3 regions of the Pseudomonas sp. MLB6B genome follow, and region 3 is predicted to be linked to each of the others. Evidence: riboswitches for the same ligand, from Rfam matches in the RefSeq annotation. Region 3 holds a riboswitch; each other region holds the start of a gene.

Region 1 (9,821 bases), 1.1 Mb from region 3:
GCCATCGGGGCTCGCCGCTAGCCTTTAGACGGGTGCATCCCAGGCACGATCGCCATGCTCGTCCTTCACCCGGGTAGGCAGGCCCATCACGTCCAGTGCCTTGAGGAACGGCTCGGCCGGCAGCTCTTCGACGTTGACCATGCGCTGCACGTCCCACTCGCCACGGGCGACCAGCAGGGCCGCTGCGACGGGTGGTACGCCCGCGGTGTAGGAGATGCCCTGGCTGTCGGTTTCGGCGAAGGCGTCTTCGTGGTCGGCCACGTTGTAGATGAACACTTCGCGCGGCTGGCCGTCCTTGGTGCCTTTGACCAGATCGCCGATGCAAGTCTTGCCAGTGTAGCCGGGCGCCAGCGAGGCTGGGTCGGGCAGCACGGCCTTGACCACTTTCAGCGGCACGACGTCGAGGCCTTCGGCGGTGCGTACCGGCTGCTCGGAAAGCAGGCCCAGGTTCTTCAGCACGGTGAAGACGTTGATGTAGTGCTCGCCGAAGCTCATCCAGAAGCGCACGTTGGGCACGTCGAGGTTCTTCGACAGTGAGTGCACTTCATCGTGGCCGGTCAGGTACAGGTTCTGCTCGCCCACCACCGGCAGATCGTCGGTGCGCTTGACCTCGAACATGCTGTTGCTGGTCCACTGGCCGTTCTGCCAGCTCCACACTTGCCCGGTGAACTCGCGGAAGTTGATCTCCGGGTCGAAGTTGGTGGCGAAGTACTTGCCATGCGAACCGGCATTGACGTCGAGAATGTCGATCGAGTCGATGCGGTCAAAATACTGCTGCTGCGCGAGTTTCGCGTAGCTGTTGACCACACCCGGGTCGAAACCGACGCCGAGAATGGCCGTGATGTTCTTGTGTTGGCACTCTTCGGTGTGTTTCCACTCGTAGTTGCCGTACCAGGGCGGCGTTTCGCACACCTTGCCGGGTTCTTCGTGGATTGCGGTGTCCAGGTAGGCGACACCGGTATCGATGCAGGCACGCAGCACCGACATGTTGAGGAAGGCGGAGCCGACGTTGATGACGATCTGCGATCCGGTTTCGCGAATCAGCGCTTTGGTCGCTTCGACGTCGAGTGCGTTGAGCGAAAAGGCCTGGATGTCTGCGGGTACCTTGAGGCTACCCTTGGCCTTGACGCTGTCGATGATGGCCTGGCATTTGGAGATGTTCCGTGACGCGATCGCAATACGACCAAGCTCGTCGTTATGCTGTGCGCACTTGTGGGCCACCACCTTGGCGACACCTCCTGCACCAATGATAAGAACGTTCTTCTTCAATTTATCTGTTGCTCCTTACTGAATGCCGTCTTAGGACAGGCTGGAAACGTAGTCTTCAAAACCGAACTCACGGACGACGTCGATACTGCCATCGAGTTGCTTGACGACGATGGACGGCATCTTCAGACCGTTGAACCAATTCTTCTTGACCATGGTGTAGCCGGCCGCGTCGACGAACGAGAGACGGTCGCCGATGGCCAGCGGCTTGGCGAACTGGTATTCGCCGAAGATATCGCCGGCCAGGCACGACTTGCCGCAAATCATGTAGGTGTGCTCGCCCTCGCTCGGCGCCAGCTTGGCGTTGAGGCGGTAGATCAGCAGGTCGAGCAGGTGCGCTTCGATGGAGCTGTCGACCACGGCCAGGTGCTTGCCGTTGTACAGCGTGTCGAGCACGGTGACTTCCAGCGAAGCGCTCTGGGTGATGGCCGCTTCGCCAGGCTCCAGGTACACCTGCACGCCGTAGGTGTCGGAGAACGACTTGAGGCGCTTGCAGAAAGCGTCGACGTCGTAGCCTTCGCCGGTGAAGTGGATGCCGCCACCCAGACTGACCCACTGCACCTTGTGCAGCAGGTGGCCGAAGCGTTGCTCGATGTGCGTGAGCATCTGGTCGAACAGGCCGAAATCGCCGTTCTCGCAGTTGTTGTGGAACATGAAGCCAGAGATGTCGTCGATCACCGCTTCGATCTTTTCCGGGTCCCATTCGCCCAGGCGGCTGAAGGGGCGCGCCGGATCGGCCAGCAGGTAGTCGGAGCTGCTGACCTGCGGGTTGACGCGCAGGCCACGGGTTTTGCCGGCGGACTGCTCGGCGAAGCGCTGCAGCTGGCCGATGGAGTTGAAGATGATCTTGTCGCAGTTGGCGAGCATCTCTTCGATTTCGTCGTCGGCCCAGGCCACGCTGTAGGCGTGGGTCTCGCCGACGAACTTCCCCCGGCCGAGCTTGAGCTCGTAGAGCGAGGACGAAGTGGTGCCGTCCATGTACTGCTGCATCAGGTCGAACACCGACCAGGTGGCGAAGCATTTGAGTGCCAGCAGCGCCTTGGCGCCGGACTGCTCGCGCACGTAGGCGATCTTCTCCATGTTGCTGAGCAGCTTGGTCTTGTCGATGAGGTAGTACGGCGTCTTGATCATGGAAAAGGCCTCCCGGCCCGGCCGGCCAAAAAAAGACACGCATTGTGCCTTCACTGGCCTCGGATCGAAAGGGCGCGCGGCGCTTTTCGTCAGCTCGGGGCGAGTGGGGCTTTGAGAGCGTTGGCGTTGCCGTCACGGCGGGGCCGGTGGCAGGCAGTGTCGCAAGGGGGTGTGACGCAATGATGGCAGGTGGTTTGGGTGCCATGCCATCGGCACAGCCGCTCCCCTTTGCGGGTGCCAGGAGGTTTGCGGCGCGGGGATGGACGGCCCATGGCGCATCCCCTGTGGTAGCTCGGCCGAGATTTCCTGCGGTTAGAAACCGCCGCCCAGCGGGTATTCCACCGCCAAGCGCACCTGATTGCTGTCCAGTTCGGCCTGGGCGGTGTTGCCGCGGTGCACGTCGTGGCGCAGCGAGAAGGTCAGGCCTTTGGCCTGGCCCGACTGCACCACATAGCGCGCTTCCAGGTCGCGCTCCCAGTGCTTGCCGCCTTGACCATAGCCCAGATAGGCATAGCCGCCGCTGGAGTCGACATGGCTGCCGTCGATGTCGAAACCGCGCACGTACAACGCGCTCAGCAGCAGGCCAGGCACACCGACGCTGGACAGGTCGAAGTCATAGCGCGCCTGCCAGGATTTCTCATTGGGCGCGTTGAAGTCCGACAGTTGCACGGCGTTGGTCAGGTAGATGGCGCCGCGGCTGACGTAGTCGAACGGCGTGTCGCCGTGTACCTGCTGCCAGCCCAGGCTCAGGGTGTGGGCATCCTGACGATAGCGCGAGATCAGGCTCCAGGTGACGTTGTCGATGCGCCCGGACAGCGCCTTGCCGGTATCGCGGGTACGGTAAAGGTTCAAATCCAGGTTGAGGCTGCGGTGCGCGTCCAGCGCGTGGCTGAAGGTGCTGCCCAGGTATTGCTGGTTCCAGGTGTCGTCGTAATGCGAAGTATAGAGGCTGGCGCCGAACGCGGCCGTGGGGTTCCACACCGCGCCGGCCACATCGATGCTGTCGCCGCGCTTGCCGTTGGAATAGTTGACTACAAGGCCATTGCCGTGGCTCGACGCGTTGCGGTCGGCATCGTCTGTGAAGTGCCCGCCCACCAGTTTGAGGGTGTCGATCTCGTCACTGTTCAGCCACCAGCCGGTGAAGGTCTCCGGCAACAAGCGGCTGTCGGAGGCGCTGAACACCGGGGTCTTGAGGCGTTGCTCGCCGTAACTCAGGACCGTGTTGGACACGCGCATCTTCACCGCCGCCCCGGCGCGGTCGAAGCTGCGCTGCGGATGGCCGTCGTTGTCCACGGCCAGCAAGCGCACCTTGCCGGCACGGCCGCCGCCGCTATCGAGCCTGACGCCGAGCAAGGCGTGGGCGTCGATGCCGAAGCCTACCTGGCCTTGAGTGAAGCCCGACGTGAAGGTGCCGATCGCCCCATAACCCCATTCCTCGGCCAGGTCGCTGCGCTCGCTGCGAGGCTTGTAGGCGTTGCGCGCCGCGCCGTTGCGGCCTCCATTGTGGTAGTCGCGGCGGTCGTAGACGCTGCGGTTGAGCAGGCTCCAGCGGCTGTCTTCGACGAACCCCCTGGCGGCCGATTGCGCCGACTCGTCGGATTCGGCGGCGGCCAGCGGTGCGATACCCAGCAGCGGCAGGAGCAGGGCGGCGCGGGTCAGATGGCTCATCGTCCGGCCTCCAGCTTCGCGCGTTGCGCTTGAAGACGCGTTGCGGCGCGGGCCGGCAAATCGCTCGGCCATTGCGCCGCGCTCAAGTCGGCATCGCCCACCTGGATCAGCATGACCATGCCCATGGCCAGGTGCGGAATGCACTGAATGCCATACAGCCCCGGCTCGCTGAAGCGTTGTTCGGTGGCCTGATTGAGTTTGCCCTTGAACGGCTCGGTGCCCTTGGGCCAAAGCGCGGGCAGGGTGGCGGCGTTGTGGCTGGCGTGGGTGGGTATGAAGCGCACGCTGTCGCCCGGGGCGATGCGCAGGTGGTCGGGCTCGTAGACCATGGCGCCGTCGCCGCCGCGGTTGAGCATCTTCACTTCATGGATCTCGGCCTGGGCCTGGGGTGCGAACATCAGGCCGGCGAGGCACACGGCAGCGGTGAATCGGAGCATGGGTAGGTTTCCAGCGTCAGGGCGTGCGCAAGCGCAGGATGCGCGCGCCGTCGTAAGGGTCGGTGAGGTAATGGGCGTGCACGCCGAAGGTGCTCAGCAGGCGCGCGGGTGTGAGCACGTCGAAGGGTGCGCCGAGCGCCACCAGGCGGCCTTGGTCGAGTACGGCCAGACGGTCGCAGGTCAGGGCCTGGTTGAGGTCGTGCAAGGCCACCACGGTACTGATCGGCAACGCCTGCACGCAGTGCAGCAGGCTCAGCTGGTGCTGGATGTCGAGGTGGTTGGTCGGCTCGTCGAGCAGCAACACCTGCGGTCGCTGGGCCAGGGCACGAGCGATGTGCACGCGCTGGCGCTCGCCGCCCGACAGCGAGCCCCACACCCGTCGTTGCAGGTGCACGGCATCGACGTCGCGCAGCGCCCGCTCGACGATGGCGCGGTCGGTCTCGCCGAAGGGGGCCAGCGCCGACAGCCAGGGTGTGCGGCCCAGGGCAACGGCTTCGAAGACGCTGATGGCGTCGTGGGTGTCGGCCTGTTGCTCGACCAATGCCAGGGTTTGCGCGACGCGCCGCCGCGGCAAATCTGCGAGCGGCTCGCCGAGCAGTTGCACGCTGCCCTGGCTGGGCGTGCGTAACCCAGCCAGCAGCTTGAGCAAGGTGGACTTGCCAGAACCATTGGGGCCGACCACGCCGAGGGTTTCCCCGGCCAGCAGTTGCAGGTCGATGTCGTGCAGCAGCGGGTGGCCGCGCACGCTCAGGCCCAGACCCGCGCAGCTCAGCGGTGCCAGGCGCACGGCCGCGAGATTGCTCATGAGCGCCCCCGGCGGCTGACCAGAATCAAGGCGAACACCGGCGCGCCGATCAGCGCCGTGACCACGCCTACCGGAATCACCTGCCCAGGTAGCAAGGTGCGCGAGAGGATGTCGGCGCAAATCAGGAACAGCGCGCCGCCCAAGGCACTGGCCGGCAGCAGTCGCGTATGCCCCGGCCCGAGCAGCAGCCGCAGCGCATGAGGAATGACCAGCCCGACGAAGCCGATGGCGCCGACGATCGACACCATCACCGCCGTAACCAGCGCCGCGCAGCTGATCAATAGCAATTGCGTGCGGCGTACTGGCACCCCGAGCGAGGCCGCCGAATCGGCGCCGAAGGTGAAGGCATCGAGGCTGCGCCGATGCCACAGGCACACCGCCAGGCCCAGCAGCGCCACCGGAACCGCCAGGCCTACCGACGGCCAGCGCACCCCGCTGAGGTTGCCCAGCAGCCAGAACAGAATGCCGCGCGCCTGCTCGGCCGTGGCCGACTTGGTGATCAGGAAGGCGGTGATGGCGTTGAACAGCTGCGACCCGGCGATGCCGGCCAGGATCACTTGCGCGTTGTTGTGCGCAGGTCCGGCCGCACGGGACAGCAGCACCACCAGGGCGAAGGCCGCCAGCGCGCCGATGAAGGCCCCGGCCGACAGCGACAGCGCCGCGCCGCCGATACCCAGCAGGCCCACCGCTACCGCACCGGTGGAAGCGCCGGCCGACAAACCCAGCAGGTAGGGTTCGGCGAGGGCGTTGCGCAGCAAGGCTTGCAGGATCACCCCGCAGGTCGCCAGGCCCGCCCCGCACGCCGCTGCCACCAGGGTGCGGGTCAGGCGGTAGTTCCAGACGATGCCGGCATCGATCGGGTCGACCGCGTAGCCGGCTTGCCACAGGTGGTTGGCCAGTACTTGGTAGACCACCCGTGGCGCCACGCTGGTTTCGCCGATGCTGATGCCGGCCAGCAAGGCGCCGACCAGCGCCAGCAGTGCCAGGACACCGCCTGGTAGCAATCGCTGGCTCACGGCGCCGCTTTACCGCTGGCGAAGGCGTCCGACAGCGTCTCCAGCCCCCGGAACAGACGGATCCCGGCCTGCATAGCGTCGGCGTCGAGGATGATGATGCGTCCTTGCTTGACCGCGTCGAGGTTCTTCGCCACCGGGTCGGTGCGCAGGAATTCGAGTTTTTTCCGGTAGTCGTCGGCCGGGAAGCGGCGACGGTCCATGCGCGCGATGATCAGCCAGGTGGGATTGGCCTTGGCCAGAGTCTCCCAGCCGACGGTGGGCCATTCCTCTTGGGACTCGACCACATTGCGCACCCCGAGGGTTTGCAGCATGAAGTCGGCCACCCCTTGGCGCCCGGCCACATAGGGGTCGATGTCGAGGTCTGCGCTGGAGAACCAGAACAGCGCGCTGGTGCCCGACAGGTCCTTGCCGGCCAACTGCGCTCGGGCCTTCTCCAACTGCCCACGCAGTTGGGCATTGAGCGCCTCGCCGCGGGCCTGCACGTCGAAGATTTCGGCCAGCTGGCTGACGCTCTTGTAGATGGAGTCGACCTTGAACGGCTGCAAACGGGTGCCGTCGGCGCCGACCAGGTTGTCCTTGCCTTCGCAGTCGGAGGGCAGCAGGTAGGTGGGAATGTTCAGCTCGTGGAACTGCTGGCGCGTGCCGACCACGCCTTGCTCGCCGACCATCCATTCGAACTGCGCGGTGACCAGTTGCGGACGTTTGCCGACCACGGCCTCGAAGCTCGGGTCGTTGTCGGCCAGACGCGGCACCTTGTCGTTCTGCGCCTTGAACTCGGGCAACACATCGTTGAACCACAGCGAGGTGCCGGCCAGGCGTTCGCCCAGGCCCAAGGCGTAGAGGATTTCGGTGCCGGCCTGGCCGATGGTCACCGCACGTTGCGGCGCCTCGGCGAAAGTCTGCGGCATGCCGCAGTTGTCCACGGTCAGCGGGTAGTGCGTGGCGGCGGCCTGGGCCAAGCCGGAGAAGCCGAGGGCGGTGAGCAGGGCGGTGAAGCGTAGCATTGGAACGATCTCCTATCGTGGTGCAGCGGACCGCGCGCACGGACAGGCATCGTCTGCGCCGCCTGCGCGAGGCAGGCGGTGCCACCCTGGACAGGGTGCCGATGGCCGTCCCGGACACCCCGCCGGTCGGTGAATGTGTGCCGGCAGGTCTCCTGACTGGTGCGTCCTGGCCTGGCTCCGGCCTTCCCGGACAGGTCCAGTGGCATTCGAGGAGCAGGCTCGGCACCTACAGTTGCGGGGGCAGTTTCGTTTGGCCCGCGGCTGGGCGGGCGACGAATTCCCTATTAATTCCTGGGGGGAAACCGGCGGGCGGCATGGTAGACCATCACCCGCTGGCAGGGAACCTCTTCACAGGTATTTGAGCCAGGCGATGTCGCGGCGCCGGGCCTTGAGCCGGGCGAAGGCGCGCACCGGCAGGTACAGCGCCAGCGCCAGCAGGACCGCACACAGCCATACCGCGCCGATGCTGTCGAAGCCGAAGTATTGCCCTTGATTGAGGCCGAACAGCGCCACGCACACCAGATAGGCGAGCTTGAGCACGTACAGGTGCAACAGATAGAAGAACATCGGTGCTGCGCCCAGTACTGCCAGCACACCGATCCAGCGTGCCTGGCCGGCGCGCTCGAAGCCGCGTAGCAACAGCAGGCCCACGCCCAGGGTCAGGCACAGGAACAGCAGCGAAGGCGGGTACTTGGTGATGTTGAGCAGGCTCATGAGGGTTTGCAGGGCGCTAGGGTAGCTGCTCCAGGGCGCTTCGCCGTAACCGTTGAACAGCCGCAACGCGACGAACGCCAGCAGCGCCAGCGCTGCGGTGGTCAACAGCCGACGTTGACGCTGGGCCGCATCGCTACCGCGGGCGAACCAAGGACCCATGGCATAACCCAGGGCGATCACGCCGATCCACGGCAATACCGGGTACGAGGTGCGCAGACGCATGTGCTCGGACACCTCCAGCCAGCCACGGTCATGCAGGATCGCCCATAGCACGTGCAGCGCAGAGCCTTCGCCAAAATGCACGGCGTCGAGCAGGTTGTGCCCGACGACGATCACCAGGCCCAGCGCGATCAGCGCCGCACGCGGCAACCACACCAGCGCCGCCAGCGCGATCATGCTCACGCCGATGGCCCAGATCACCTGCAGGTAGACCACGCTCGGCGGCAGCTGGAAGGTCCAGGCGAAGTTGACCACCGTGAACTCCAGCACCACCAGGAACAGGCCGCGCTTGAACAGGAACGCTGCGACATCGCCCCGGCCCTGGTGTTTCTCACCATAGAGCCAGGCCGAAAGGCCTGTGAGCAGCACGAACACCGGCGCGCACAAATGCGCCAGGGTGCGGCTGAAGAACAGACCGGGTTCGGTCGTGGCGATCGCCATCGGGTCGCCGACCTGATGGTGCAGGAAGAAAGTTTCGCGGACGTGGTCCAATAACATGAACATAATCACCAGGCCACGCAGCGCGTCGATGCTTTGCAGGCGTTGGGTGATCGGGGTTGGGGTGGCGTGTGCGCTTGTCATGGAGGATCGCAGGCAAGGGGATGGGCTTGTAATGAAACGTTATCTTATAACAAATTTCATGTAAGCCACTACCGTTTTCATTTTTTGCCTGCATTGGAATGCGATCCAAATCAATCCGTCGCACCGTTTACGCTGCTACACCTGGGAACGCTATCCTAGGCGCAGCACTCCATACCTCACTCCCTGGAATCGAACGGACGCCATGCTGACCAACCTCGCCATCTTTCTGATCACCCTGGCCGGCATGGAAGTCGTCGCTTGGCTGGCCCACAAGTACCTCATGCACGGCATCGGCTGGGGCTGGCACCGCTCGCACCACGAGCCGCGCCATGGGTGGTTCGAGAAGAACGATCTGTACGCCGCCGTGTTCGCCGTGCTGGCGATCCTATTGATCGCCTTGGGCAATGCCGGCTGGCATCCCCTGGAATGGATCGGTGCCGGCATGACCGGTTACGGGCTGTTGTACTTCATCGCCCACGATGGGCTGGTGCATCGCCGCTGGCCGTTCCGTTACGTGCCACGTAACGGCTACCTCAAACGTCTGTACCAGGCCCACCTGATGCACCACGCGGTGCATGGCCGCGAGGGCTGCGTGTCGTTCGGCTTCATCTACGCGCCGCCCATCGAGCGCCTCAAGGCGCAGCTGCGGGCTCGGCACGACGGGCCGTTGCGTTCGGCATCGGCGCGCGCGTCCACAGCCGAGGGTCGCGCTGCGGATAGCGGCGCAGACGCCGCAGCAGACTCGTCCACAACCCCCCGCTGAGCGCGCCGAGCTTTTCCAGCTTGCCGGTCGAGGCGCGCGTGTCCCAGGCCTGGGCGCCGGCCGTCCGCACGCGGATACCGATACGCCGGTACACGGCCCCGGCGCTCGCCACGGCCCAGGCCGAACGCCAGGGCAGCGCCGCCAGGCCTGCCTCGGCGCTGGCGTAATAGGGCTCGGCCTGATCGATCAGGCGCGTGGCCAGCACCGCCAGCGCCG
Region 2 (9,821 bases), 740 kb from region 3:
GTGCGGTAGTTGCGCCAGGGGCTGTCGCTGGCCACTGCATTGACACGCCAGCGGTTGATCAGTTGTTCCAGCTCGTCGGGCGGAATGCTCATCAGCGCTTTGTCGAGGATGTTTTGCAGCAGCGGCAATTGTGGTGCTACACCGAATGCCGCCACGGCTGGCTCCTCGTCCAGCAACGAGGCGATTTTCAGAATGTCCTTGAACACATGGTTGATGTAGTAGGTCGCGTTGACCTGCGAACTCAAGGCCACGTCGGCGTCGCCATTGGCGACGGCCTCCATCATGCGCAGCGGGTTGGCGACTTCGATGAAACGCAAGTGTGGGTAACGGGCGTGCAGCTCCTCGCGCATGGGCGAGCCTGCCAAGAGGGCAACACGCTGTTGGTTCAGCAGGCCGGTGGCAAGAGCCGGCTGGTCGCTGCGCGTGACCAGCACGCGCGGGCTGACCAAGTAGGGCCGGGTGAAGCGCAGGCGTGAGGCGCGCTCGGTGCCATAGCCTAGGGCACCCACCAGCTCGGCATCGCCACGGACCACTTGGTCGACCATCTCTTGCACCGAGTCGCTGCGCACCATCTGGAAGCGCAAACCCGTGCGCAGACCGATTTGCTCGAGCAGGTCGACGGTCGCACCGCGCGGTTGCTGGTTGTCGTCGGTGAAGGTCAGCGGCGCCAGGCTTTCGGTGACCATCACCCGCACCGTAGGGTGCTGATCGATCCAGCGGCGTTCTTCGCTGGTCAATGCATTGAGGTTACGTTCCAGCAGTATGCTGGTGTTGCCGCTGGTCCAGCGTCGCAGGATATTCAGCCGCTCGCTGTTGTAGACGCGCGCCAGGGCTTGATCGACCAGACGTTTGAGCCGGGGATTGTCGCGGCGCAGGGCAAAGGCGAAGGTACCGGTCGGCTGATCGACGAACTGGTCGATCTTCAATTGCCCTGGATAGCTCATGCCAATCAGGTAGTCGGTGCTGATGGCATCGCCCAGGTAGACATCGGCCTGATTCAAGGCCACCGCAGCCAGACCGGCCAGGGTCGAGCGGTACAGGCTCAGTTGCGCCTTCGGATAGAGGCGCTGCACGGTGGCGGTAGGCAGGTAGTGGTCTACGGTAGCCAGGCGCAACCCGGTGAGGTCGTCATGCTTGCGCAGACGCCGGCCTGGCTGAGTGACGATGACTGGCAGGTCGTCTGCATAGGGTTGGCTGAGGGTCAAGCCAGCATCGTCGGCCTCGAAGGCATTGGAGCTGCCGAGCAAGTCGATCTGTCCATCGTGCAGCGCTCGGATCGCTTCGGTGCGGGTCGCGAAGCGCTGTACCTGGATGGGAATGCCCAACTGTTCGCCGATCAGCCCTGCGTAGTCCGCACTGAGCCCCTCGTAGTCGTGCTGACTGGTGTTGATCTCGAACGGCGGATAGTCCGGTGTAGAGCTGCCCACCACCAAGGCCTTGCGCCGTTCCAGCCAATGGCGATCCTGCTCGTCGAGGGTCATGGGTGGCGCTGCGCTCTGCGAGCGGGCGAGTAATTGGCGAGGCTGGCTGTCGACCTGTGACCAGGCGTCGGCCGAGAAGGCCAACAGCCCGGTCAATAGCAGCGTTGGCAGCATCGGCTTCATTCCTAGGTCAGTTCACGTTATTTCGTTTGGCCAGATCGACCATTTCCACCAGCGATTCGGTCTTGAGCTTGTCCATGATGCGCCCGCGGTAGGTGCTGATGGTCTTGGCGCTGAGGTTCATCTTCTCACCGATGGCCTTGTTGCTTTCCCCTCGGGTAAGCCTGCGCAGCACTTCGACTTCGCGGTTCGACAGGCTGCCCAGACGGGTGGCCTCGCTTTCCAGAGAACTGCTGTTGACCGACATCTGGGGAAAGGTCGAATAGCCTTTGACCATGGCCTTGAGGGCGAAGACCAAGGCGTCGAGGTCTTCGTCCTTGTTGACGAAGGCCGAGATGCCAGCATCCAGGCAACGTCGCACATAGAGGTCGGCCGGCTGGCCGGTGAGGACCATGATCTTCGGTGCAGGCTCCATCAACTGCAAGCGCTTGATCACTTCCATGCCATCCAGGCGCGGCAAGGCGATGTCGAGGATCACCACGTCGGGCGACAACTTACGGGCCATTTCTACCGCTTGGATGCCGTCGCTCGCGGTACCGAGCAATTGGAACTTCTGGTTTTCCAGCAACATGCTGACGGCGAACCGGATAGCCGCGTGGTCATCGACTACGAGGACGCTGGTCATGGGGAAACTCCTATCGGAAATGTGGTCCGTTTCCTGAAATCACCCAGGAACACGCCGCTACCTCAGCGGAGGACGCGCACCATACGTCGAATCGGATGGCTTGGTAACGGTCGTGACTGAAGTGTTGAAAAAGCAGGACAATTCTGAGGAAGTTTCCTACAAGCCCTTCGGGTGATCCCAGTTTAGGCCATCTCCAGGCGATTGCACTGATACAGGTATTGAAGCCCTTCTACCTGTCTCAGGGTCGATACAAATGAGCATGGCTGGCGCGGTACAACGCCGATTCGGCGAAGGGGGTGTCGCCTAGCACATGGCCGACCAGAATCAGCGCCGTGCGCCGAAAGCCCTTGGCGGCGACCTGATCTGCGATGTCTTCCAACGTACCGAGCACCCAGTCCTGGTCTGGCCAGCTGGCGCGGTGCACTACGGCGACCGGGCAGTGACCGCCGTAATGCGGCAGCAGCTCGTCGACGATGCGCGACAGGTGTTTGATACCCAGGTGAATGGCCAGCGTGCAGCCGTGCCGGGCGAGGTCGGCCAAGCGTTCGCCTTCGGGCATGGGCGAACTGTTGCCGTAGCGGGTGAGGATTACCGTCTGCGCCACGCCCGGCAGGGTCAGCTCACAGCCGAGCAGAGCGGCGCTGGCTGCGGTGGCGGTGACGCCCGGAACGATCTGGTAGGGGACGCCATGAGCGCGCAATTGCGCGATCTGCTCGCCAATGGCGCCATACAGGCTAGGGTCTCCGCTGTGCACCCGGGCCACATCCTGACCCTGGCGATGGGCGTCGAGCATGGCCTCGACGATCTGTTGCAGGTGCAGCTCGGCGCTGTTGAGCAGCGTGACGGCCCGATGGCCGGACAGCACGGCCTCGGGTACCAGGGAGCCTGCATAGATGATCACTGGGCATTGGCGGATCAGGCGTTGGCCCTTGACCGTGATCAGTTCGGGATCGCCAGGGCCGGCACCGATGAAATAGACCGTCATGTAACGTCCTTGCAGAGGGGAAGGGGCCGCGATTATCCCCGCCAAGCCAGCGCAAGGGTAGCCGGCCCCGACACCTGCCGCGTCACACGTAAGGCGCAGCGACCTTCCACCTGGCGCGCGGCCGCCAGCGCCGCGCTTTCGGCCACTCCCCAGCAGCCGCTGTGGGCGAAAGCGACGGCCGAGCGGTGACTGAGCAAGGGTTGCAGATCTTCCAGGCTGACGACGTCGAAGACCAGCAGTGGAACGTGCAACTGCCCGGCCAGCTCCAGCAGCCCCGGCTCCTTACCCTTGCTGGCGATGCTGGCCAGTGCGCGCACGGCATTCAGGGGCAGGCCATGACACTCGAGGGTTTGCAAGAGCAGCGCCGACAACTGTGTGGCATCGCAGCCCTTGCGGCACCCGATGCCGGCATACAGCGCAAGGGCGTCAGGCACGTTCGGCGCGGCGATACAGCCAAGTGCTGAGCAGGCCCAGGGCAACCCAGAAGGCTGCGTTGGTCAGCCAGGAGGCAAGCTTGAACTGCGCCGCCAGCGCTTCGGGCGCCAGGCTTTCGTGGACGGCAGGTTGCGGAGCGCCGATCAGGTGCGGCACGACCAGCAGCGCGGCGCCGAGCAGCTTGAAGAGCCAGGAACGGCTGAACGCCAGCAGCGCCAGACCACAGGCCGTGGCAGCCGCAGTGCCGATCCACCAGGTCTGCCGCTGGGCCAGGTCGGCGGCAGCCGTACCAGGCAGCTCGGGCGGCAGGCCCAAGGTCGGCGCCAGGCAGAACACCGTAAAGCCTGCCAGGCCCCAGAGCGCACCACTGGCGACGCGATTGGGTTCGCGCAGGCTGTACAGCGCCGCCAGCAGCAAGGCGAAGCCCACGGCCACGACCAGGTTGCCGCCGGTGGTGGCCAGCACCCGTTGCCAGCCGTCCTCGGGCGACCACGCCTCAGCGGCATGCTCATGGGCGGCACCGCCTTCGGCATGGCTGTGCCCCTGGACCGCAGGCGCTGCGTTTTCGTAGGTTTCGGCCTGAAGGATCAACGGGCTGACCCACAAACTTTGCAGCAGGGTCAGCAACATCGCGGCGAGCAAGCCGCTGAAGCCCGCGGTACGGGCGATGCGAGTGAACATGCCGGCGTCCTCAGTGGCAGGGGAAGGCTGCGCTGTGGCGCGTGTCGTGGGCGGCGTTGTGCACGGCGTCGATGTGCGAGAAGCCGGCGAAATACACAAGGCTCAAGCCTAAAAGGCCGGCACCGATGGCGATGACCAGGCGCTGGCTGAGGGTGGTGGAGGGGCTGATGGCGGGTTTGCTGCTGACGATGGGCATGACGTGTTCCTCGGCTGGGAATCGGTAGGTCACGCACGGTCGCCTCAGCGCGGACACGCCAAGTGCAGGCAACGGCGCCCGCCCACCGCGGGGGTTGATCGAGACGTCAGGCCGGTCTCCGGGCTCGCGAGCGGGAGCTTGGCTCCCCAGACAGTGCGTCGACCTTCCCACGTGGCTGGCGCCGACGCAGTGGTGTTGCAGACGCATGACTCGCTTACCGTTGCGGGGGCAGCACCGGCATTGCCTGGCCTGCTGTTGCAGACCGCGACGCACCGGTTTCCCGTTTCACCCCACAAGGGGCACCTGACGCAAGGGCGCTAGCAAACCATGGGGCATGATTCCCGTCAATCGGCCGCCCCTCGGCGGCTGCGGTTGACCCCACGCGGGGCACTGCGTAGCCTTGCCGTTTCGAGGTTCTCAGGGGGCACGGTTTCCCTCACCCACTGAGCTAAGACGGGAACGCGGTAGAGCCGCGGCTGCCCCCGCAACTGTAAGCATCCCAGCCGATCGGCACAGCCACTGCGCGCACGCGGGAAGGCGCCATCGGCACGGTCGCGATGGCCAGGATGCGAGCCAGGAGACCTGCCTCGGTACGCTTTCGACATCAACCGGGCGGGGTGATCCGGTGGCGAGCACGCCTGGCCTATCCGGTCGCGGGCGATCGTCCCGCATGCCCGCGCCGTCTGCCAAGGGCACTGAGACATGAAAACACTGGCCAAGCTTCCCGTCACCATCGTCACCGGCTTCCTCGGCTCGGGTAAAACCACCTTGCTCCGGCACATGCTGGACAACGCCCAGGGCCGCCGCATCGCGGTCATCGTCAACGAGTTCGGCGAATTGGGCATCGACGGCGACCTGCTCAAGCAGTGCAGCATCGGCTGCACCGAAGAGGAGGCGGTGGGCCGGGTCTTCGAGCTGGCCAACGGCTGCCTGTGCTGCACGGTGCAGGAAGAGTTCTTCCCGGTCATGCGCGAGCTGGTGGCGCGCCGCGGCGATCTGGACCACATTCTCATCGAAACCAGCGGCCTGGCCCTGCCCAAGCCGCTGGTGCAAGCCTTCCAGTGGCCTGAAATCCGCAACGCCTGCACGGTCGATGCGGTGATCACCGTGGTCGACAGCCCGGCGGTCGCGGCCGGCACCTTCGCCGCCTATCCCGACCAAGTGGACGCCCAGCGCAAGCTCGACCCCAACCTCGACCACGAATCGCCCCTGCACGAGCTGTTCGCCGACCAATTGGCCAGCGCCGACCTGGTCGTGCTGAACAAAGCCGACCTGATCGACGCCGAAGGCTTGGCTCGCGTACGTGCCGAAGTCCAGGAAGAATTGCCGCCGGCGGTCAAGATCATCGAAGCCAGCAGCGGCCGCCTGCCGCTGGACGTGCTGATCGGCGTGGGCGCCGAGTCCGAGGCGCATATCGACGGCCGCCGCACTCACCATGACTCGCACCACGACGAAGACGGCGAGCACGACGACCACGACCACGACGCGTTCGACTCCATCTCCCTGGAGCTGCCCGAAGCCGACGAGCGCTTGCTGCTCGAGGCATTGGCGCAACTGGTGGCCCAGCACGACATCCTGCGCATCAAGGGCTTCGCCGCCATTCCCGGCAAACCCATGCGCCTGCTCATTCAAGGCGTGGGCAGCCGCTTCGACAAGCACTTCGACCGCCCGTGGCGTGCCGATGAAGCCCGTATCACCCGCCTGGTGCTGATCGGCCAGGACCTCGACGCCGAACAGCTCGGCGCGCGCCTGCACCAAGCCCTGGGCGCCTGATCGATGCACCTGCTGCGTACTCAGCCCGGCGGCTTCGTGCCGGACGATAGCATCGCCGACCTCGGCCAGACCCCGGCCGAGCTGGTGATCCTGTGCAGCGGCGATTCGCACCTGGCGCTGCTGGCCGATACGCTTGAGCACCTGCCGGCGAACTTCCCCAGCGTGCGCCTGGCCAACCCCATGCAGGTGCAGAACCACGGCTCGGTCGACCTGTACGTCGACGAGGTGCTGCGTCACGCCAAGGTCATCCTGCTGTCGCTGCACGGGGGCGTGGGTTACTGGCGCTACGGCATCGAACAGTTGGTACAACTGGCCGAGCGCGGTGTGGAGCTGATCCTGGTGCCGGGGGACGACCGCCCCGACCCCGAGCTGACCGATCTGGGCAGCGTACGCGACGCCCGCGCCGAGCGGCTCTGGCACTACCTGCGCCAGGGTGGCAAGGCCAATGCCTTGAACCTGTTCAACTGCCTGGCCAGCACCTGGTTGGGCCGCGATTACCCCTGGCACGAGCCGCAGCCCTTGCCACGCACGAGCGTCTACCACCCTCAGGTGGGCAGCGCCACGCTGCAGGACTGGTATGCGCAATGGCAGCCGGAGTGGCCGGTTGCGCCGCTGTTGTTCTACCGCTCGCATTTGCAAGCGGCCAACACCGCATTTCTCGACGCGTTCTGCGAGCGTCTGCAAGCCGCCGGCCTCAACCCGCTGCCCATCGCGGTCGCCAGCCTCAAGGAGCCCGAGTGCCTGGCCCAGGTGCAGAACTGGATGGACGAAGTCGACGCCGAGGTGATCATCAACACCACCGGCTTCGCCCTGTCCAGCCCGGAGCGGCCCAACCTGCGCCCGTTGCGGCGTGACGTACCGGTGCTGCAAGCGATCTGCGCCCAGGACAACCAGCCGGCCTGGGAAGCAAACGAGCAAGGCCTGGGCGCGCGCGACCTGGCCATGCACATCGTTCTGCCGGAATTGGACGGACGCATCATCACCCGCCCGGTCAGCTTCAAGGACCTGGCCTGGCGCAGCGAGCGCAGCCAGGCCGATGTGGTCTGCTACCGCGCACATCCCGAACGCATGGATTTCGTCGCCGAGCTGGCGCGCCGTTGGGTGGTCCTGGCGCGCCTGCCCAACGCGCAGAAACGCATCGCCTTGGTACTGGCCAACTACCCGACCCGCGACGGTCGCATCGGCAACGGCGTGGGCCTGGATACGCCCGGCGCGGCGCTCAATATCCTGCAAGCCCTGGCCGACCAGGGCTATCCGGTGGACGCGCTGCCCGAGACCGGCACTGCCTTGATTCAGGCCCTGCTGGGCGGGGTGACCAACGACCTCGACCACCTGGACCAGCGTCCCTGCGCCCAGAGCCTGAGCCTTGAGGACTACCAGCAGGCCTTCGCCCGTCTGCCGGCGGGCAACCGCCGAGCGGTGCTGGAGCGCTGGGGCGCGCCCGAGCAGGACCCAATGTGCCGCGCCGGGCGCATGATGGTCGCCGGCCTGCGCTTCGGTTCGACCTTCGTCGGCATCCAGCCGGCCCGGGGCTACCAGCTCGACCCCAGCGCGGTCTACCACGACCCCGATCTGGTGCCGCCGCACGGTTATCTCGCGTTCTACTTCTGGCTGCGCCACGCCTATGGCGCCGACGCACTGATCCACGTCGGCAAACACGGCAACCTGGAATGGCTGCCGGGCAAAGGCGTGGGGCTGTCGGCCGAATGCTGGCCCGATGCGCTGCTCGGACCGATGCCCAACGTCTACCCGTTCATCGTCAACGACCCGGGCGAAGGTGCCCAGGCAAAGCGCCGGACCCAGGCCGTGATCATCGACCACCTGATGCCGCCGCTGACCCGTGCCGAGACCTACGGCCCGCTGCGCCACCTCGAACGCCTGGCCGACGAGTACTACGAAGCGCAACTGCTCGACCCACGCCGCGCCCGCGAGCTGCAGCGCGAGATTCTGGAACTGGTCAAAGCCAACCACATTGACCGCGAACTGCAGCTCGAAGGCCAGTTGGACGACGCCGCACTCTGGCTGCCACGCCTGGACACCTACCTGTGCGACCTGAAGGAATCGCAGATCCGTGACGGCCTGCACGTGTTCGGCCAGTCGCCCGAGGGCCGCTTGCGCCGCGATACCCTGCTGGCCCTGCTGCGCGTGGAGCGCTACGACGGCCAAGGCGCCAACGCCAGCCTGCTGCGGGCGCTGGCCAAGGCCCTGGCGCTGGGCTTCGATCCCCTGGACTGCGACCTCGGCGAGCCTTGGCGCGGCGCCAGGCCCGCGTGCCTGCTGGGCGTCGACGACAGCCTCTGGCGCACCCATGGCGACACCCGTGAGCGCCTGGAGCTGCATGCCTTGGCGCTGATCGAGGCGACCCTGGCCGGCACCTTGGCCTTGCCGGCCGAACCTGCCTGGCAACCGGTGCACGCCGTGCTCGACGGTCTGCTGGGGCAAATAGCCCCAGCGCTGGACGGGTGCGGCGAGGCCGAGCTGCAAGGCCTGCTGGCCGCCTTGGACGGGCGTTTCGTGCCCGCAGGGCCCAGCGGTGCGCCGAGCCGCGGGCGCCTGGACGTGCTGCCCACCGGGCGTAATTTCTACACCGTGGACGTGCGCAACCTGCCTACCACCACGGCCTGGCGCCTGGGCTTCGCCTCGGCCAGCCTGCTGCTCGAACGGCATCTGCAGGACCACGGCGACCACCTGCGCCAGCTCGGCCTGTCGGTGTGGGGCACGGCCACCATGCGCACCGGCGGCGACGACATCGCCCAGGCCATGGCGCTGATGGGCGTGCGTCCGGTGTGGGCCAGCGGCTCGCAGCGGGTCGACGACTTCGAGATCCTGCCGGTGAGCGTGCTCGACCGCCCGCGGGTGGACGTGACCCTGCGCGTCTCGGGCTTTTTCCGCGATGCCTTTGGCAACCTCATCCGCTTGTTCGATGCCGCCGTGCAGGCCGTCGCCGCCCTGGACGAACCTGACGACTTGAACCCCCTGGCCGCCCGCGTACGCGCCGAGCGCAGCGCGCTGCTGGCCAAGGGCGTCGACCCCGAGCAGGCCGCCCGCGAAGCCGGTTGGCGAGTGTTCGGCGCCAAGCCCGGTGCCTATGGCGCGGGGGTGCAGAACGCCATCGACGGGCGCCTGTGGCAAAACCGCGAGGACCTCGCCGAGGTCTACCTCAACCACGGCAGCTACGCCTATGGCGCCCAGGACGAAGGCACCCCGGCGCGCGCGCAGTTCGCCCAGCGCCTGAGCCAGGTGCAGGCAGTGGTGCAGAACCAGGACAACCACGAGCACGACCTGCTCGATTCCAACGACTACTACCAGTTCCAGGGCGGCATGCTGGCCGCCGCAGAAACTCTGGCGCACACCCAGGTGGCGAGCTACCACGGCGACCATAGCCAGGTCGACCGGCCACGCATCCGCACCCTCAAGGAAGAGCTCAACCGTGTGGTGCGCGCCCGTGCGCTCAACCCCAAGTGGATCGACGGGGTGAAGCGGCATGGCTACAAAGGCGCCTTCGAGATGGCCGCGACGGTGGAC
Region 3 (9,821 bases):
GCGCACGGTGCTTTGCTCGGTCAGGCTGGCGATCATCATCGAGGCTTTGAAGTTGAGGTCCCAAGTGCCGTTGGCGTTTTTCACCAAGCTGCGCTCGGCGGTGCCACTCATGGGCAGTTGCTTCCAGTCGGCGGTGTAGCTGGCCGAAAACGGCTTCAATTCAGCGGCCTGCAGGGGCAGGGCGAGCACGGCGAGAGCCATGAGCAGGGCACGACGCATACATTCTCCTAAGGTCGGATCAGGTGGCCGCTGGCCGGCAGCGGCGAGCCATCGAGTAACGCACCCTGGTCGCCGAGACGCAAGCGCCCTTCGGCGAACCAGCGCACGGCCAGCGGGTAGATCTGGTGTTCCTGGTGGTGCACGCGCTGAGCCAGGCTCTGGGCGGTGTCGCCAGGTTCAACGGGAATCACTGCCTGTACGACCAACGGCCCACCATCGAGTTCCTCGGTGACGAAGTGCACGCTGCAGCCGTGCTCGGCATCGCCCGCTTCCAGGGCGCGCTGGTGCGTGTGCAGGCCCTTGTAGCGTGGCAGTAGGGAAGGGTGGATGTTCAGCAGGCGGCCCTGGTAGTGACGGACGAAACCGCCACTGAGGATGCGCATGAAACCGGCGAGGATCACCAAGTCGGGTTCGAAACCGTCGACCAGCGCCATCAGCGCCGCGTCGAAGGCTTCGCGCCCGTCGAAACCGGTATGTTCCAACAGCGCCGTGGGAATCCCGGCAGCCTTGGCCCGTTGCAGGCCATAGGCGTCGGCGCGGTTGGCGACCACGCCGCATACGCGCACGGGGCTGTGCGCGTCGCGGCTGCTGTCGATCAGGGCTTGCAAGTTGCTGCCAGAACCCGACAGCAACACCACTACATTGCAGAAAGCCTCGGGCATCAGTGTGCCTTGACGTTGTGCAACACCACTTGTGCGGCGCCTTCGGCGGCCTGCTCGATACGGCCGATCACCCAAGGCTGCTCACCGGCATCGCGCAGCGAAGCGAGGGCCGCATCGACGTGCTCCTGTGCGACGCAGATGACCATGCCCACGCCGCAGTTGAGCACACGGTGCATTTCGTGTTCGTCGACGTTGCCTTTTTCCTGCAGGAAATCGAACACCGCCGGGCGCTGCCAGCTGGCCACATCGACCACGGCCTGAGCGTTCTTGGGCAGTACGCGCGGGATGTTGTCGAGCAGGCCGCCGCCGGTGATGTGGGCCATGGCCTTGACCGCGCCGGTCTGCTTGATCAGTTGCAGCAGGGGCTTGACGTAGATGCGCGTCGGGGCCATCAGCAGGTCGGCCAATGGGGTACCACCCAGCTGGGTGGCGTCGATGTCGGTGCCGGACACTTCGAGGATCTTGCGGATCAGCGAGTAGCCGTTGGAGTGCGGGCCGGAGGACGGCAGCGCGATCAGGGCATCGCCGGTCGCGACCTTGGAGCCGTCGATGATCTCGGCCTTTTCCACTACGCCTACGCAGAAGCCGGCCAGGTCGTAGTCTTCGCCTTCGTACATGCCGGGCATTTCAGCGGTTTCGCCGCCGACCAGCGAGCAGCCGGCCAGTTCGCAGCCGGCACCGATGCCGGTGACCACGGTGGCGGCCACGTCGACGTTGAGCTTGCCGGTGGCGTAGTAGTCGAGGAAGAACAGCGGCTCGGCGCCGCACACCACCAGGTCGTTGACGCACATGGCGACCAGGTCCTGGCCGATGCTGTCGTGCTTGTTCAGGTTCAGCGCCAGGCGCAGCTTGGTGCCGACGCCGTCGGTGCCGGAGACCAGCACGGGCTGTTTGTAGCCGGCCGGGATCTCGCAGAGGGCGCCGAAGCCGCCCAGGCCACCCATGACCTCAGGGCGTGCGGTGCGCTTGGCCACGCCCTTGATGCGTTCGACCAGTGCTTCGCCGGCGTCGATGTCTACACCGGCGTCCTTGTAGCTCAGGGAGGGTTGCTTGCTCATTGATCCAGGCCTTTAACGGGGAGGGATTCAGGAAAACGACCCTGACGGGCAAGGCCGGCGGTGGCGGCCGGCTGCCGGAGACGTCAGTGGTCTGCGAAGGCGCGCGATTTTATCAGGGTTGCCACGCAGCGGCCATCCTCAGGCCGACGGGCAGGGCGGTAAATAGGTAAAAACAGCAGCCTGCGCCATATAGAAGCGAAGCCTCTGTAGATAGAAGCGCACTGCCAATGCCGCGCGCCTGGCAAATCGCAAGCCGTTGATTTTCCTACCGCTGCCCGGCAGCGCGATTGTGCGCCCCGCACGGCGGGTATAGACTTTGCCGTCTTTTCACCTAAGGCCCCTGGGTTCTCGTGACCGCCGCCAGCATGAAACCGATCCAGTTGCCCCTGGGTGTGCGCCTTCGCGACGACGCCACCTTCATCAACTACTACCCCGGCGCCAATGCTGCGGCGCTGGGCTATGTCGAGCGGCTTTGCGAGGCCGACGCCGGCTGGACGGAAAGCCTGATCTACCTGTGGGGCAAGCAAGGGGTGGGGCGTTCGCACCTGTTACAGGCGGCCACGCATCGCTTTCAGCAGTTGGGGGAACCGGCGGTCTATCTGCCTCTGGCGCAACTGCTCGACCGCGGCATCGAACTGCTCGACCATTTGGAACAGTTCGAACTGGTGTGCATCGACGACCTGCACGTCATCGCCGGCAAGGCCGATTGGGAAGAGGCCATGTTCCACCTGTTCAATCGCCTGCGCGACAGCGGTCGGCGTCTGTTGCTGGCTGCGTCCAGCTCGCCCCGCGAACTGCCCATCCGCCTGCCGGACCTCAAATCGCGCCTGACCCTGGCCCTGATCTTCCAGATGCGCGGGCTTTCCGACGAAGACAAGCTGCGCGCCCTACAACTGCGCGCCTCGCGCCGCGGTTTGCAGATGACCGACGAAGTGGGCCATTTCATCCTCACTCGTGGTACGCGCAGCATGAGCGCTTTGTTCGATTTGCTTGAGCGCCTCGACCAGGCCTCGCTGCAAGCGCAGCGTAAGCTGACCATCCCGTTTTTGAAGGAAACCTTGGGCTGGTAACTGCCCAAGCGCTGCCTTCGATCACTGCAAAAACGAAAAGTCACATTTTTTTCGATTAAATTTGCAAATGGTTACAGGTGACGGCATAGTCTCCACCTTCCAAAACCACTTATCGCCACGGTCGTGCCCATGCTTACTCGCTTCGCACCCCTCGTGCCTCTCGCACTGGTGACCCTGCTTTTTGGCTGCGCCACTCAACCCGGCACCGTTTCCCAGCCTCAGGTTCAACCACACGTCGCTTCCCAGGTTTCGATCAAGGCCAAGCCATCGGCCTCTTCCGTCTTCACCGAACAAGACCTGGCCCTCGACGAAGAACAACACCCCGTCTTTTCCAGCGCCCAGCCCTACAAGCTGCCCGTGCTGGCCGACAGCATTCTGGAGCGTGGCAAGGAGCTGATCGGTACGCGCTACCGGTTCGGCGGCACCTCCGAGCAATCGGGCTTCGATTGCAGCGGCTTCATCGGTTACCTGTTCCGCGAAGAGGCGGGCATGTCGCTGCCGCGCTCGACCCGCGAAATGATCAACGTCGACGCGCCGAAAGTCGCGCGCAACAAGCTCAAGCCGGGCGACCTGCTGTTCTTCAGCACCAACGGCCGTGGCCGCGTCAGCCACGCCGGTATCTATCTGGGTGACAATCAGTTCATCCACTCCAGCAGCCGCCGCAGCGGCGGTGTGCGCATCGACAGCCTGGGCGATCGCTACTGGAGCAAAACCTTCATGCAGGCCAAACGCGCCTTGGCCATGGCGCCGACCAATCTCGCACGCAACTAATCGTTGCAGGGTGTTGTCGGTACACACGGCGATTAGCTGAAAAGCTAATCGCCGTGTGCATTTACAGAAAACGTCTAATCTAATTTCTCAACTCTTTCCGGCTATCGCCGATAGGTTTCCTACAGGACGTTCCGACCATGACGACAATGGTGCGCTTCGCTTTCCTGATGTCCGTTGCACTGCTGGGCGCCTGCTCCAGCCAGGCCCCAGCCCCGGTGCCCGCGCCGGTGGTCAAGCCGCAGATGACGTTCAACACCCAGCCAAGCTTTTCCCCCGTGGCCTCGGACGTGTTGTTCCGTGCCATCGGCCTGGTGGGCACGCCTTACCGCTGGGGCGGCAATACCCCGGACTCCGGATTCGATTGCAGTGGCCTGATCAAATACGTGTACAACGACGCCGCCGGCATCAGCCTGCCGCGCTCGACACGGGAAATGATCGTCATGCGCGCACCCAGCGTGAACATCAACGCACTGCAGTCGGGCGACATCGTGTTCTTCGCGACCGGTGGCGGCTCACAGGTCAGCCATGCGGGCATCTATGTGGGGGAGGGGCGTTTCGTGCATGCCCCGCGTACGGGCGGTACGGTGCGGTTGGACTATCTGTCGAACAGCTACTGGGCCAAGGCCTATCTGCAAGCCAAGCGGATCATTCCGGCGGGACATTTGGCGCAGAATCCCTAGGGTCAAAGCGGAGTTGGCGTGGGGCGCTCGGGTTGGATTCGAGGCATGGCGGTTGGATGCGTGGTCGCAGTCGGTTGAGCGGTATTGCCGACGGTAATGACAGGCACAACGGGTTCTGTGAGGCAATGCCGGCTCAGCTTGAGGGAAAGCTGGTTCAGCTTGAGGGAAAGCCGGTTCAGCTTGAGGGAGCGCACCGCCTGGGTTGGGCCGGCTTCGCCGGCCATCGCGGCTGAAGCCGCTCCTACAGTGTTCGGTTTGAAAGCGGCTGAAACCACTCATACAGTATGTGATGTAGAAGCGGTTTGAACCGTTCCCACAGCGTCCCGTGTAGGAGCGGCTTCAGCCGCGATGGACCGCAAAGCGGTCCCAGCCCAGGCCTACGCCGCCCCACGATCCAGACCGAGCGCCCCGAGCCATCTCATTTGCCAACCCCCGTCACCCGCCAAACTACATTCCCCACATCGTCCGCCACCAGCACGCCTCCGCGCCCATCGCCGACCACGCCCACCGGGCGCCCCATCGCTTTGCCTTCGTCATTGACGAAACCGCCGAGCAAGTCCACCGGCTGCCCCTTGGGCTTGCCGCTGTCGTCGAACGGCACGAACAGCACCTTGTAGCCGCTGAGCGGTTTGCGGTTCCAGGAACCATGCTGGCCGATCAACGCGCCCTGGGTGAAGGGCGCCGGCAAGGTGCCAGATGCGATGAAGGTCAGGCCCAGTGAGGCGGTATGCGGGCCGACGGCAAAATCCGGCACCAGAGCGCTGGCAACCTTGGCCGGATCTTGCGGATCGACGCGCGCGTCGACGTGCTGGCCGTAGTAGCTGTAGGGCCAGCCGTAGAAACCGCCGTCCTTGACCGAGGTGATGTAGTCGGGCACCAAGTCGCTGCCGATCTCGTCGCGCTCGTTCACCGCCGTCCACAAGGCCCCTGTGTGCGGCTCCCAGGCCAGGCCATTGGGGTTGCGCAGGCCGGTGGCGAACGGGCGCTGCCGGCCGTTGGCCGGGTCTACTTCCCAAATGGCGGCGCGGCCGCGTTCCTGGTCCAGACCGTTTTCGCCGACGTTGCTGTTGGACCCGACCGTCACATACAGCTTGCTGCCGTCCGGGCTGGCGATGACGTTCTTGGTCCAGTGGTGGTTGAGCGGACCGCCCGGCAGGTCGACCACTTTCTGCCCCGGGTCGCGTAATTGCATGGCACCTTCGGTGTAGGCGAAGCGCAGCAGTTTGTCGGTATCGGCAACGTAGAGGGTGTGGCCGATCAGCGCCATGCCGAAAGGCGAGTTGAGGTTTTCGATGAACGGGACACGCATTTCGGCGACGCCATCATGGTCGGCATCGCGCAGCAGTGTGATGCGATTGGCGCTGTGCACACCGGCGCCCGCGCGTTTCATTACCTTGTCTGCGATCCAGCCCTTGATGCCCTTGCTGTCGTCGGGCTTGGGCGGCGCATTGGTTTCGGCCACCAGCACATCACCGTTGGGTAGCACATACAGCCAGCGCGGGTGGTCGAGCCCCTCGGCGAAGGCGTTGACCTGGGTGCCCTTGGCAGCGATCGGTTTGCCACCGTCCGGCCAGCCGATGGCGGGGGCGATGTTCACCGTGGGAATGAGCGTCTTGTTCGGCGCCGGCAGCTCGGGCGTCGGGCCCGTGCCATCGGAAACCTGCAAGCGGGCGGACTCGCCGCACGCCGCCAGGCTTGTGGTCAAGGCAATCAGCAAACCGATACGCATCTGGGCCATGCAGGCATTCTCCGCAAACGGGAACCATCGACAAAATTGAGAGAGGCCGTATGGGAACGAGTTCCCTTGCGATGGATCGCGCAGCGGTTCCGGTAGCCCTCTCTGCGATCCGCCAAGCGAATGAGCGCGGTCCGTTCGGTGGCGCGTTCCAATCGTCGACGACAACCCGGGCCCACTCATCCCTGCCATCCACATTGACGCTCCGGGTGCAACCCTCTAACCTTCGCCGTTCGTTTCAGGTGCCCCGTGGACAAGCTTCCACCGGGGTGAAACTGGGAAGCCGGTGGGCGCCACAGCAGCGCGATTCCGGCGCTGCCCCCGCAACGGTAGGTGAGTCGAGCGACACGTACGGCCAGAAGCATCATCCTCTGGTGAACTGCGCAGCGCCCGAGGGCCAAGGCCCCGCTCACAAGCCCGGAGACCGGCCTGTCACTGTCTTATATCGGTATCACGGAGGGTGATGCGCGGTGCTCCGTGGCGTAAGGCCGTGGCTGCTGCGCGCCTCCGTGTCTGCCTGCCTTATCGACCTACCGGCGCCTGTTCAGGCGCCGCGGCCCGCGGAGACCCCCATGAACGAATCCCCCGAGCGCGACGAACGCCACTTGGCCCGCATGCAGCGCAAGAAAGCGCTGATGGACGACCGCATCGCCAATTCCCCCAACGAATGCGGCCTGCTGCTGGTGCTGACCGGCAACGGCAAAGGCAAGAGCAGCTCGGCCTTCGGCATGCTCGCCCGCGCCATGGGCCACGGCATGCGCTGCGGCGTGGTGCAGTTCATCAAGGGCCGCAACAGCACCGGTGAAGAACTGTTCTTCCGACGCTTCCCCGAGCAGGTCAGCTACCACGTGATGGGCGAAGGCTTCACCTGGGAAACCCAGGACCGCCAGCGCGACATCGCCGCCGCCGAAGCGGCCTGGGCGGTGTCGCGGCAATTGCTGCAAGACCCGGCCGTGGAGTTCGTCGTGCTCGACGAACTGAACATCGCCCTCAAGCATGGCTACCTGGACCTCGACCAGGTACTGACCGACCTGCAGGCGCGCCCGCCCATGCAGCATGTGATCGTCACCGGCCGCGGCGCCAAGCCCGAGCTGGTCGAGCTGGCCGACACCGTCACCGAGATGGGCGTGGTCAAGCACGCCTTCCAGGCCGGCATTCGGGCACAGAAGGGCGTGGAGCTGTGAGCGAACGCCGACACTGTCCGGCGGTGCTGATCGCCGCGCCCGCTTCCGGGCAGGGCAAGACCACCGTCACCGCCGCCCTGGCGCGCCTGCACCGCAACCTCGGGCGGCGGGTGCGGGTGTTCAAGTGCGGGCCGGACTTTCTCGACCCGATGATCCTCGAACGCGCCAGCGGCGCGCCGGTGTACCAACTGGACATGTGGATGATCGGCGAGGCCGAAAGCCGGCGCTTGCTGTGGCAGGCCGCCGCCGAGGCCGACCTGATCCTCATCGAAGGCGTCATGGGCCTGTTCGACGGCACCCCGTCGAGCGCCGACCTGGCCCGCCATTTCGGCGTGCCGGTACTGGCAGTGATCGACGGCACGGCCATGGCCCAGACCTTCGGCGCCCTGGCCCTGGGCCTGGCGCGCTACCAACCCGACCTGCCGTTCGCCGGCGTGCTGGCCAACCGGGTCGGCAGCCTGCGCCACGCGCAACTGCTCGAAGGCAGCCTGAGCGAAGGGCTGCGCTGGTACGGCGGGCTGTCGCGCGAGCGCGGCATCGAGCTGCCCAGCCGCCACCTGGGGCTGGTCCAGGCCAGCGAACTGAACGATCTGGACGCGCGCCTGGACGCCGCCGCGCAGGCGCTCGGCGAAAGCTGTGACGCCACCTTGCCGCCGCCGGTGGGCTTCGACGCGCCGGAGCCGGTCGAGGTGCGCCCGGCCCTGCACGGCGTGCATATTGGCATCGCCCGCGACGAGGCCTTCGCCTTTGCCTACGGCGCCAACCTCGACCTGCTGCGCGCCCAGGGCGCGACCCTGCATTTCTTCTCGCCCCTGCACGACCAAGTACTGCCCGCAGTCGACAGTCTGTACCTACCTGGCGGCTACCCCGAACTGCACCACCACGCCCTGGCCGCCAACGCACCGATGCTGGCGGCGATTCGCGCCCACCACGCAGCCGGTAAGCCGCTGCTAGCCGAATGCGGCGGCATGCTGTACCTGCTCAATGCGTTGACCGACGTCGCCGGCGAGCGTGCCGAACTGGTCGGCCTGTTGCGCGGCGAAGCCACCATGCAGAAGCGCCTGGCGGCCCTGGCCTTGCAAACGGTGACCTTGCCCGAAGGCACCTTGCGTGGGCACACCTACCACCACTCGCTGACCACCACCGACGAGACGCCCATCGCCCGTGGCCTGAGCCCCAACGGCGGGCGCGGCAACGAGGCGGTGTATCGCCTGGGCCGCACGACCGCTTCCTACGTGCATTTCTATTTCCCCTCCGACCCCGAAGCGGCGGCGGCGCTGTTGCGACCATGAGCGAACACGCCTTCACCGACGCCGAGCGCGCGGCGGTCTACCGCGCCATCGGCGAGCGCCGCGACATGCGCCATTTCGCCGGGGGCGAGGTGGCGCCGGCCCTGTTGCAGCGCCTGCTGCACGCCGCGCACCAGGCGCCGAGCGTCGGCCTGATGCAGCCCTGGCGCTTCATCCGCATCACCCGCCGGGCGCTGCGCGACGACATTCACCAGTTGGTCGAGGCCGAACGCCTGCGCACCGCCGAGGCACTGGGCGAGCGCGGCGACACCTTCATGCGGCTCAAGGTCGAAGGCATCCACGACTGCGCCGAGGTGCTGGTCGCAGCGCTGATGGACCAGCGCGAAGGGCACATCTTCGGCCGCCGCACCTTGCCGGAAATGGACCTCGCCTCCCTGGCCTGCGCCATCCAGAACCTGTGGCTGGCCGCCCGTGCCGAAGGGCTGGGGCTGGGCTGGGTGTCGTTGTTCGATCCGCAGGCGCTGGGCGACCTGCTGGGCCTGCCGGCCGGCGCCAAGGCGGTGGCGGTGCTGTGCCTGGGGCCGGTCACCGAGTTCTACCCAGCGCCCATGCTGGTCCAGGAGCGATGGGCCGAAGCCCGGCCCCTCGAAGACATGCTGTACGAAAACCATTGGGGAGAACGCCCGTGAGCGTCGCCATGCTGACCGTGGCCGGGGTGGCGCTCGACGCCTTGCTCGGCGAACCTTCGCGCCGCCACCCGCTGGTGGGCTTCGGCAACCTGGCTAGCGCCCTGGAGCGGCGCCTCAACCCTGGTGGCCGGGGCTGGCGCAGCCATGGGGTGAGCGCCTGGTGCCTGGCCGTACTGCCGCTGACGCTGCTGGCGCTGATCCTGTCGTGGCTGCCGATCGTCGGCTGGCTGGTGGACGTGCTGGCGCTGTACTGTGCGCTGGGCCTGCGCAGCCTGGGCGAACATGTGCTGCCGGTGGCCAATGCGCTGCGCCAGGGGGATCTGGACGAGGCGCGGCGCCGCGTGGGTTATCTGGTCAGCCGCGAAACCGCCGAACTCGACGAACCCGCCGTGGCCCGCGCCGCCACCGAATCGGTGCTGGAAAACGGCAGCGACGCGGTGTTCGCCACCCTGTTCTGGTTCGTCGTGGCCGGAGCGCCAGGCGTGGTGCTGTACCGCCTGAGC

What was found. A riboswitch is a leader RNA that binds a small molecule or an ion and turns the genes downstream of it on or off. The one in region 3 is predicted to bind cobalamin.
Region 1: another riboswitch for cobalamin. It lies ahead of ACSMEV_RS13450 (ABC transporter substrate-binding protein); the one in region 3 lies ahead of cobO (cob(I)yrinic acid a,c-diamide adenosyltransferase).
Region 2: another riboswitch for cobalamin. It lies ahead of cobW (cobalamin biosynthesis protein CobW); the one in region 3 lies ahead of cobO (cob(I)yrinic acid a,c-diamide adenosyltransferase).

The regions. Positions count from the first base shown of each region.
Region 1 covers NZ_CP199313.1:2,991,216-3,001,036, forward strand. Annotated here, with positions in the region: gene ACSMEV_RS13420 (saccharopine dehydrogenase family protein) at 25-1,269, opposite strand; gene ACSMEV_RS13425 (carboxynorspermidine decarboxylase) at 1,300-2,397, opposite strand; gene ACSMEV_RS13430 (OprD family porin) at 2,710-4,065, opposite strand; gene ACSMEV_RS13435 (pseudoazurin) at 4,062-4,502, opposite strand; gene ACSMEV_RS13440 (ABC transporter ATP-binding protein) at 4,519-5,307, opposite strand; gene ACSMEV_RS13445 (FecCD family ABC transporter permease) at 5,304-6,323, opposite strand; gene ACSMEV_RS13450 (ABC transporter substrate-binding protein) at 6,320-7,327, opposite strand; cobalamin riboswitch at 7,453-7,649, opposite strand; gene ACSMEV_RS13455 (DUF1624 domain-containing protein) at 7,676-8,842, opposite strand; gene ACSMEV_RS13460 (sterol desaturase family protein) at 9,045-9,605, shown strand; partial or broken gene ACSMEV_RS13465 (phytoene/squalene synthase family protein) at 9,529-9,821, opposite strand, start outside.
Region 2 covers NZ_CP199313.1:3,321,041-3,330,861, reverse strand. Annotated here, with positions in the region: gene ACSMEV_RS14685 (transporter substrate-binding domain-containing protein) at 1-1,604, opposite strand, end outside; gene ACSMEV_RS14680 (response regulator transcription factor) at 1,612-2,226, opposite strand; gene cobM (precorrin-4 C(11)-methyltransferase) at 2,465-3,211, opposite strand; gene ACSMEV_RS14670 (cobalamin biosynthesis protein) at 3,244-3,645, opposite strand; gene ACSMEV_RS14665 (CbtA family protein) at 3,638-4,327, opposite strand; gene ACSMEV_RS14660 (CbtB domain-containing protein) at 4,338-4,523, opposite strand; cobalamin riboswitch at 4,616-4,845, opposite strand; cobalamin riboswitch at 4,925-5,127, shown strand; gene cobW (cobalamin biosynthesis protein CobW) at 5,226-6,296, shown strand; gene cobN (cobaltochelatase subunit CobN) at 6,300-9,821, shown strand, end outside.
Region 3 covers NZ_CP199313.1:4,061,941-4,071,761, reverse strand. Annotated here, with positions in the region: gene ACSMEV_RS17980 (DUF3108 domain-containing protein) at 1-219, opposite strand, end outside; gene purN (phosphoribosylglycinamide formyltransferase) at 228-881, opposite strand; gene purM (phosphoribosylformylglycinamidine cyclo-ligase) at 881-1,939, opposite strand; gene hda (DnaA regulatory inactivator Hda) at 2,305-3,009, shown strand; gene ACSMEV_RS17960 (C40 family peptidase) at 3,139-3,780, shown strand; gene ACSMEV_RS17955 (C40 family peptidase) at 3,918-4,460, shown strand; gene ACSMEV_RS17950 (PQQ-dependent sugar dehydrogenase) at 4,879-6,198, opposite strand; cobalamin riboswitch at 6,419-6,642, shown strand; gene cobO (cob(I)yrinic acid a,c-diamide adenosyltransferase) at 6,768-7,379, shown strand; gene ACSMEV_RS17940 (cobyrinate a,c-diamide synthase) at 7,376-8,671, shown strand; gene bluB (5,6-dimethylbenzimidazole synthase) at 8,668-9,318, shown strand; gene cbiB (adenosylcobinamide-phosphate synthase CbiB) at 9,315-9,821, shown strand, end outside.